3 regions of the Pectinatus sottacetonis genome follow, and region 1 is predicted to be linked to each of the others. Evidence: predicted binding sites of a transcription regulator. Region 1 holds the regulator's gene; each other region holds the start of a gene.

Region 1 (3,294 bases):
TCATCAATTATGATATAATTAAAATACGTTGGAGCAAATTGATTTAATATATCATCCTTTGCAATAGTATTTATTGTAGCAAAAATAAAATCAGCAGCAAAATTTCTTTTGTCAGCCGCTAGGAATCCCGTACTAATATCATTCCCCATAACTCTTCTGTAGCTTGCCTCAGCCTGATGTAATATTTGTTCCCGATGAGCAACAAATAGCATTTTATGCGGCTTAAATTGTTTCACATCCATTGCGCTCAAAATAGTTTTGCCTGTCCCCGTAGCCGAAATCAAAAGAGCCTTATTTTTCTGCTGGAAACGCATTTCCGTTAAAGCTTGCAATACTTTTTTCTGCATCGCATTAGCGGTCAGCGGCACTACATCATTATGAAGCATATTATGCTCCTGATAGATTTTTCTTATAGATAAATAATTTATTTTATATTTTTCCAGCCATTTCCCTGTCAAAATAGATGCATTGTTCCATAACTTATTAATATCCTTCTTTATATTATTCGATAGCTGTCCATTTTTTAAACAAGTAAATTTTATATTCCATTCCTTATTTACTTTAAGAGCATTTTGTGTCATATTGGAACTGCCAATTATAAAAGTATCTGTGTCTTTTTTGCTGAAAACATAACCCTTTATATGAAAATTATCACCAGTACAGATACGCATCTCTATATTGGAAAATTTATTTAGTTCCTCTATAGCAGCAGGTTCACTAAAATACAAATAATCTGTAGTCAGTACCTTCCCTTTAATACCCTTTTTAGCCAACATCTTTAAACAATCTTTTAACATAATCAAACCACTTTTAGTTATAAATGCCGTAATAAAATAAAAACTTTCAGCTGTTTTTAAATTTTCTTCCAGACAAGCTATTACCGTTTTTCCTTGTTCTGTATCATTATAAATAAGTTCCGGCTGCAGCTCCTTTGCCGAATTAACCTTTTCATCAGCAAAACCTGTCCATACAGCTTTTAATAATTCTTTTTTTCTAAAATCCATAATTACTATTTCTTAACTCCTAAAATTTTTAGACTATGTATCTTTTCCTTATTATATTATGCTATATAAACAAGAAAATAACCATATAATATTTTCATTCATAAATACCCACGGGTTCTTCTGTCAGCTCTTCTAAGGTCAGACAAAAGGCCATAACCTTTTTCACCTTAATTAGTGAAGATCCTAGCAATTCTATAGAAAAATTTCTTGTAAATTTCTTGACATTTTGATTAAATGGTTGTATATTTTTAATTAGAAATTAGCACTCACTTACTGAGAGTGCTAATAAAGAATCAGGGCACTTCATTTAGTAAGAGGTGATGTTATTATGCTCAATAAAAGGAAGCAACGAATATTACAAGCTATCATTGATGATTATATATCAACAGCTGAACCCATAGGCTCAAGAACAATCGCCAGGAAATATAATCTTGGCATAAGTCCTGCTACAATACGTAACGAAATGGCAGATTTAGAATTTCTTGGCTATATAGAACATCTTCACACATCCTCAGGGCGCATACCATCATCAAAAGGGTATCGTCTTTACGTGGATGATCTTTTGACACCTACGATGCTCAGCGATAGTGAAATGAACTTAATAGAACAGTGGTATGACACAAAAGTGCAGCGTTTAGACGGTGTATTTCGTGAAACGGCTAAAATAATATCACACCTTACTAATAATATTTCAATGGTTATAACGCCGCAATTGGCTGAATCAGTATTTAATTATATAAAGTTTGTGCCGCTTGACGATGAACATGTAATTGCTGCTATTATGAGTGATACAGGTTATATTGAAAATAAAATAATAAAAATGCCTTTAAATACTTCATTAGCAGACTTTGAGCAAATGGCTGTCGTAATCAATGAATATTTATCCGGTAAAAAAATTCATGATATAAGTATGGGAGCACTGCATCAAATGCGCTCACAAATAGTTGATGCTGCTGCTTTTAATAAAATAATAAACATTCTTGAACAAATTCTGGCTAATGAAAAACGCAACAGGATATATACAGAAGGTACTCCACAGCTGTTGGAACAGCCGGAATTCCACGATATAAACAAAGTAAAAAATATTTTAATGATGCTTGAAGAAGAACCCGTCCTGCGCGACATTCTCTATAGTCATACATCTGACAATACCGGACTCACTGTCACAATTGGCCAGGAAAACAAATACAATACTATTAAGGACTGTAGCATTATAAGAGCTACTTATCATCTCGATGGACAGCCTCTCGGAACTATAGCTGTTCTTGGCCCTACACGTATGGAATACAGCAAAATAATGGCTCTTTTGGAATTTATGAATGAAAACATGGCACAAATTTTAAAGCGATATTTATAGAGTTAATGTTTATATTATAGAAAAGATGAGGTAATATGCCGTATATGAAAGATGAAATGAAAAAAAAAGACAGCGAAAAACTTGATGAAATGAAAGAAGAAATTAACGAAGCTGTTACTGAAGAAATGGAAAAACAATCTAAAAACGACACTGCTGCAGCTGATAACCAAGAAGAATCTGCTCCAAAACAGGCTACAGCCTCCCAACCGGAAGAAAACACTTCTAATGGTGATTCATTGGAAACACAACTTAAAAACACACAAAAAATTCTGGCTGATACCCAAGACAGTTTTAAACGCCTCCAGGCTGATTTTGTTAACTTCCGTCGTCGTAGTAATCAGGAAAAATCGGAAATCTCTGATGTTATTCTTCAAGGTTTTGTAAAAGATATGCTGCCCATTTTAGATAACTTTGAACGTGCCTTAGCTGTTGAAAACAGCGATAATAATGATGCCTTAAAAAAGGGCATAGAAATGGTTTTTAACCAGTTCCATGAAACTTTGACCAAAAATGGGCTGGAAGTAATAAAAACTGAAGGAGAAAAGTTTAATCCTAATTTTCATCAGGCTGTTATGCGTGTAGAAAACCCAGAAAAAGAAGACAACACCATTGAACAGGAATTACAAAAAGGCTATATGGTTCGCGGACGCGTAATACGTCCTTCGATGGTAAAAGTCGTTTCCAATTAAAAATACATATTCCCTGTTAAGGGTAGAAATTTTACAATAAGAATTGACTTAACCAGGGAATATTAAAAAGTAAATTAATATTTTACAGCACATAAAAATACAGGGGGAATTTTATAATGTCAAAGATAATTGGTATTGATTTAGGTACGACAAACTCCGTAGTTTCCGTTATGGAAGGCGGCGAACCTACTGTCATAACAAATCCAGAAGGAAGCCGTATTACACCTTCAGTAGTAGGTTTCAC
Region 2 (3,294 bases), 330 kb from region 1:
CATCTTCACCTGCAGCCAGCATTCTTGCCAGATAATGTACTGCCGCATCAGGATCACTACCACGCATACTTTTAATGAATGCTGATACTGTATCATAATGTCCATCGCCATTCTTGTCATATGACTGCATTTTCTCGCCAATGATTTCCTGTAAAATTTCCCGTGTAATATTACTTTTACAACTGTGTGCCATGACTGCAGCCTGTTCTAAAATATTTAAAGCTACACGTGCATCTCCAGCCGCAGTCTGCGCTATAATTGCCATATTTTCATTATTACAGCTAAGATTATAATTGCCTAAGCCTTTTTCAGTATCAGCTAAAGCCCTTTTAATAATAGTTATCATCTGCTTATCGGTAAGAGCATGCAGCCGCACAACCCTCACACGTGACAGCAGTGCATGATTTACTTCAAAATAAGGATTTTCTGTTGTCGCACCAATAAGAATAAGTCGGCCATCTTCTACATAAGGAAGTAAAACATCCTGCTGGCTTTTATTAAAACGATGTATTTCGTCAATAAAAATTATAGTGCGTTTTTGATAATATTTTCTTTGTTCCTGTGCCTCGTCTACAATTTTTCTAATATCAGAAATACCTGCAGAAACAGCATTGAGCCGTTTAAAATCACTTTTAGTCACTGCGGCAATCATTTCTGCTAAGGTAGTTTTTCCCGTACCCGGCGGGCCAAAGAAAATCAAAGAAGGTATATTATCATTTTCTATCATAAGCCGTAAAAAACGTCCCTTACCAATATAATCCTGCTGTCCGATAAATTCATCAAAATTTCGCGGGCGCATCCTCACTGCCAAGGGTCGGCTGCTTGTTATTCCCTCATGTTTTTCCCGGTACTTTTCTGCACTGGAAAATAAATCAACGTTTTCCATTTTATGCTCCTGTAGAACCTATGCCACCCTGCCTGAGGTTACCTTTATCAATGGTATCGCCATCAATCATAAGATACTTATAAAAAATACCTTGCGCCAAACGTGTACCTTTTTTTACGAAAAAATCATGTTCGCTATGATTCATGATAGCCAGCATTATATGTCCCTCATTTTGATGGTTATTATAATAATCAGCATCTATGATTCCTTGTCCATTTATAAATGATAATGCATTTTTTATTGACATTCCAGAACGCATATGCAGTCCCAGATATTCATCATCATTCATGTATGCTTTAAGACCGGTAGATACTATAGTAACTTTGCCTGCTTTTAAAATTACATCTTCTGCTGTTGCTATATCATAACCGGCACTCTTAGCTGTTTTTCTTTCAGGCAGAGCAATATTTTTATCTTTGTATGAACTTAATATCTCAAATCCGCGCTTATGCATCTTTTCCTCCTGCTAAAATATAATATATGACGATTTTCCTATTTATTATAATTGATAATTTTAGTAATAGCAATTACCTATTTTTTGATAACATATAATAATATAACCTCTGAATATCATTTAGGTTTTTTCTTTATTTCAGCGAAACATTTATTTTAATACTTAACAACTACTATTGATTTTTTTCTTAAAGCGTTGTATAGTAAATGTATCTGTTAGCACTCAATGTAAGTGAGTGCTAACGAACTTAATCTATCAAAAGGAGTCTGAATTATGGCTAAAGAAACACATGAGTTTCAAGCAGAAACAAAACAGTTGCTCGATTTAATGATTCATTCAATTTACACAAATCGTGAAATTTTTTTACGTGAATTAATATCTAATGCTTCTGATGCTATCGACAAAATTCATTTTGAAAGCCTTACCAATAAGGATTTACTGGAAGGTGACAGTAATTATGAAATTTTTTTAATTCCTGATGAAAGCACACACACATTATCAATTTCCGATAACGGCATCGGTATGAATCGTGAAGAATTAATCGAAAATATTGGGACAATAGCTAAATCAGGTACTAAAATATTTTTACAAAAAATGATGGAAGCCAAAGAAAACAATTCAGCCGTTTCTGGAAAGGAACTCATCGGGCAATTCGGGGTAGGTTTCTATTCAGCATTTATGGTGGCAGAAAAAATAACAGTTATCACTCGCAGGGCAGGTGACAAACAAGCTTATAAGTGGGAATCCGCCGGTGATGGCTCATATACTATCGAAGAATGTGCAAAGAATAAACGCGGCACTACAATTTCATTGACACTTGCTCCTGAATTTTATGGTGACAAAGCCGAAGAAAACTTCACAGATACCAATAAATTGCAAAGTCTTGTAAAAAAATATTCGGATTACGTCAGGTATCCTATAAAAATGAACTTTGTAATAGAAGAAACACCTAAGGATAAAGATGGTAAAGAAATCAAAGATGCAGAAAAGATAAAACGTGATGAAATTCGTACTTTAAATTCTATGCAGCCATTATGGGCAAAAAATAAGTCAGAAATAAAGCCAGAAGAATATAATGAATTTTATAAAAATCTTTTCCATGAATGGGAAGATCCTATGGAAGTGCTCCATAACAAAGCAGAAGGTACTATTGAATATACATCTTTGCTTTTCTTCCCAGCGCATGCTCCGTTTAATCTCTATCATACAGATTACCAACCTGGTTTACAATTATATTCCCGCCATGTATTCATAATGGATAACTGCAAAGATTTATTACCGGAATATCTTCGTTTTGTTAAAGGTCTTGTTGATTCTCCTGATTTTTCTCTCAATATTTCACGTGAACTGCTTCAGCAAAGTCGCGAATTGAAAATAATCGGGCGTAATCTGGAAAATAGTATTTTAAAAACACTGGAAAAGACACTTAAAAACAATCGTGAAAAATATGAAAAGTTCTGGGCTGAATATGGTAAATCCTTAAAAATAGGCGTCTATGGTAATATGTATTCTGGTAATGACACCATAAATAAACTAAAAGATTTACTTTTATTTGCAACTTCTGACGAAAGCAAAGGTCTTACTTCACTCAAGGAATATATCGAACGTATGCCCGAAAATCAGAAAAAGATTTATTATGCAACAGGAAAGGACCGCAAAGCTATTGACAGTCTGCCGCAAATGGAAATTCTACGCGATAAAAACATTGAAGTATTATACCTGCTCGATAACGTAGACGAATTTGCCATTGAAGCATTGCATGAATATGACAGTAAACCATTCCATTCAATAAGCCGCGGCGATCTTGACCTTGATGATGTTGAATCACAACAGACCAAAAAGGAAACGGAAGATATCACAAAGAAAAATGAATCATTAATAAAAGATATCAAGGATACTCTTGGCGAAAAAGTTGCTGATGTAAAAATAAGTAATCGTCTGAAATCAAGTGCTG
Region 3 (3,294 bases), 310 kb from region 1:
GGGATTAGGCAAAAATCTCACATCAAGTACCATATCTGCATCCAGCGGCATTCCAAACTTAAAACCGAAGGAAAGAATATTTATATTCATTTGATCGCCACAGATTTCACCGAATAAACGAACTATTTTTTGTTTTAGTTCACTTTTTTGCAAAGCCGATGTATCTATTATATAAGTAGCTTTATTGCGTACCCTGGCTAACCGTTCTCGTTCTTTACTGATTCCCTCACTTATACGTGAATTTGGGGCCATAGGATGACGGCGTCTTGTTTCTTTATACCTTCTTATGATAACTTCATCTGCAGCCTCCATAAATAACAGTTCAAATGGTTTATTTTCCTCATCCATTTGTTTCAGTATATGGACAAATGTATCAAAAAACTCACGGCTTCTTGTATCTACAACAAGCACGACTTTGCTCACATGTCCTGCCGAATGAATGCAAAGCTCAGCAAATTTAGGAATAAACACAGGTGGAAGATTATCTACACAAAAATATCCTAGGTCCTCCAAATTACGACAAGCCTGAGTTTTTCCACTGCCGGACATGCCGGTGACAATAACAAGACGAAATTTATCTTTTTCCTTCATTTTCCCACATCCATTTCATATTAAAATAATTTTAATAAAACCTCACATCATTATAATAGTACATATTTATATAAAGCCTCAGCTACACCATCATTATCATTTGTATCCACAACATAATCACATGCTGCTTTAATATTGGCCGCAGCATTTCCCATTGCTGCGCTTTTTCCTGCTGTCTCAAGCATAGGCAAATCATTATTACCATCACCTATAGCCATCACTTCGTCCATACCAAAACCAAAATGTTTTGCTAAAAAGCGCAGAGCGTTAGCTTTGCTAACCATCGGGCTAGTGACTTCTATAAGTCCTTTTTTCGATCTGACAAGTGTCACCTTTCCTGCAAATCTGTGTGTCATCTCACAAATCATACCATTTTCGGCTTCTAATTTTTCCCTCATATCCTTCTGTGCATAAGCATCTGTAACAAACAACATTTTAGCAACATTTGCTGTTTTTTCACTTAATCCATGCCAGCCAACTGTTTCCCCCTTTATGCCCGTACTTTTTTCGTAATCAGCTGATCTTTGTAAATATGTGGGAAAATAAAGTTTATCATTACTATTTACCTGCAGATACCATTGTTTATGTGCGCAGTAATCAACAAATGCTTTGACAACATCCTCGGAAATATATTCTTCATTATACACTTTTCCCGCCGTAGATTTAATAAGCGCACCATTATAAGTCACAAGCGGCACATCCATATTGATTTTCTCAGCATATTTAACGGCAGAACAATACATTCTGCCAGTAGCAAAAGTAACAATTATTCCCGCAGCAATAGCAGCATGCACCGCATCAGCATTTCGTTTAGAAATTTTATCATCACTATTTAATAAAGTCCCATCCAAATCAGTAGCAAACAATTTTATTCCCATAATTACTCCTTCATAACAAATATAGGGCGTGCCAAAACACCCCCTGTCAAAACTTCAATATGAATACCTATATTTTATAGTTAACACTAACAGAACTATTATGCATAGTATGCATAGTAATTACCATTCAGCTAATAAATACTAATTATGTATTTAGTCTTGATGGAAAAATTAAAAGGTATGTTCATATAATATTTGTCATCTTCCATTAAGATAAAAATAATAAAATAATTTTTCATCCAATCGTTTGTTATGTAGAAATTATAACAAACAGCTTTTTAAATTTCAACCATAGCACACCATAAAAAGATTATCAGGCAATTCATTTTGTAAAATAATTTTTACTTTTTTTCTAAAACTACTTGATTTTTTTCTCAAAGTTATTTATTATAAGAAATGTAGTTAGCACTCAGTCAATGTGAGTGCTAACAAAAATAATAACGCAATTTAATTTTATAGGGAGGAACGTACAATGATTAAGCCCTTAGGCGACAGAATTGTAATTAAAGTTTCTGAAGGAGACGCAAAAACCGCTAGCGGTATCGTACTGCCAGATACAGCTAAGGAAAAACCACAAGAAGGTGAAGTGGTAGCTGTTGGCAGCGGTAAAGTTTTCGATAACGGACAAAAAGTTGCTCCAGAAGTAAAAGTAGGAGATAAAATTATTTTCTCAAAATACGCTGGAACTGAAATAAAAGTCGATGGTATGAATTACTTAATCGTTCGCGAAAGCGACATTCTTGCAATAGCTTAACTAACGGCTGTTTCAATATAAATTCAGGAGGTTTTATTAATAATGGCTAAACAGATTTTATTTGGTGAAGAAGCCCGCCGCGCCTTAGGAAAAGGTGTTGACGCATTGGCAGATGCTGTAAAAGTAACCCTTGGACCTAAAGGAAAAAATGTTGTTCTTGATAAAAAGTTTGGTGCACCTACTATTACCAACGATGGTGTTTCTATTGCTCGCGAAATTGAATTAGAAGATCCTTTTGAAAACATGGGTGCCCAGCTTGTAAAGGAAGTTGCTACCAAAACCAATGATGTAGCTGGTGATGGTACTACAACAGCTACTTTATTAGCACAGGCAATGATTCGCGAAGGTATGCGCAATGTTGCTGCCGGCGCAAACCCAATGATTATAAAAAAAGGCATTGAAGAAGCCGTTAAAAATTTAGTTGCTGAAATAAAAGCCAAATCGCACAAAGTTGAAGGAAAAGCTGCTATTGCTCAGGTTGCTACTATTTCTTCCAGCGATAAGGAAATGGGTAATCTCATTGCAGATGCAATGGAAAAGGTCGGCAAAGACGGTGTTATCACTGTTGAAGAATCTAAGGGAATGGCCACAAATCTTTCTGTTGTAGAAGGTATGCAGTTTGATCGTGGATACATATCTCCATATATGGTAACAGATACAGATAAAATGGAAGCTGTAATGAATGATCCGTATATTCTTATCACTGACCGCAAGATATCTGCTATTGGTGATATCCTTCCTATTCTTGAAAAAGTTGTAAAGCAAGGTAAGGAACTTGTTATTCTTGCTGAAGATCTTGATGGAGAAGCTTTAGCTACTATCGTTGTAAACAAGCTGCGTGGTACTTTTAAAGCTCTTGCTGTTAAAGCGCCTGGCTTTGGTGATCGCCGTAAGGCAATGCTTGAAGATATTGCTATTCTGACCGGTGGTAATGTCATAACTGAAGAATTAGGCAGAAAACTTGACAGTGTCGAATTAGAAGATCTTGGTCATGCCCGTCAAGTTCGTTCTTCCAAAGAAGAAACAACTATAGTTGACGGCACAGGTGACAAGGCTGCTATTAATGCCCGC

Evidence for each region. Region 1 encodes HrcA, which represses chaperone genes, less so after heat shock. Its sites were predicted from a motif close to TGTTAGCACTCNNNNNNNNNGAGTGCTAACA; they were not measured.
Region 2: the regulator HrcA is predicted to act here: its motif matches at 1,554-1,584, upstream of htpG (molecular chaperone HtpG).
Region 3: the regulator HrcA is predicted to act here: its motif matches at 1,870-1,900, upstream of groES (co-chaperone GroES).

What each region holds. Positions count from the first base shown of each region.
Region 1 covers NZ_WIQK01000001.1:2,105,703-2,108,996, reverse strand. Annotated here, with positions in the region: gene I6760_RS09885 (DUF3427 domain-containing protein) at 1-1,004, opposite strand, end outside; gene hrcA (heat-inducible transcriptional repressor HrcA) at 1,333-2,361, shown strand; gene grpE (nucleotide exchange factor GrpE) at 2,397-3,050, shown strand; gene dnaK (molecular chaperone DnaK) at 3,167-3,294, shown strand, end outside.
Region 2 covers NZ_WIQK01000001.1:2,431,649-2,434,942, reverse strand. Annotated here, with positions in the region: gene I6760_RS11395 (replication-associated recombination protein A) at 1-886, opposite strand, end outside; gene I6760_RS11390 (dCTP deaminase/dUTPase family protein) at 888-1,340, opposite strand; gene htpG (molecular chaperone HtpG) at 1,614-3,294, shown strand, end outside.
Region 3 covers NZ_WIQK01000001.1:2,412,962-2,416,255, reverse strand. Annotated here, with positions in the region: gene rapZ (RNase adapter RapZ) at 1-591, opposite strand, end outside; gene I6760_RS11310 (Cof-type HAD-IIB family hydrolase) at 642-1,469, opposite strand; gene groES (co-chaperone GroES) at 1,942-2,223, shown strand; gene groL (chaperonin GroEL) at 2,266-3,294, shown strand, end outside.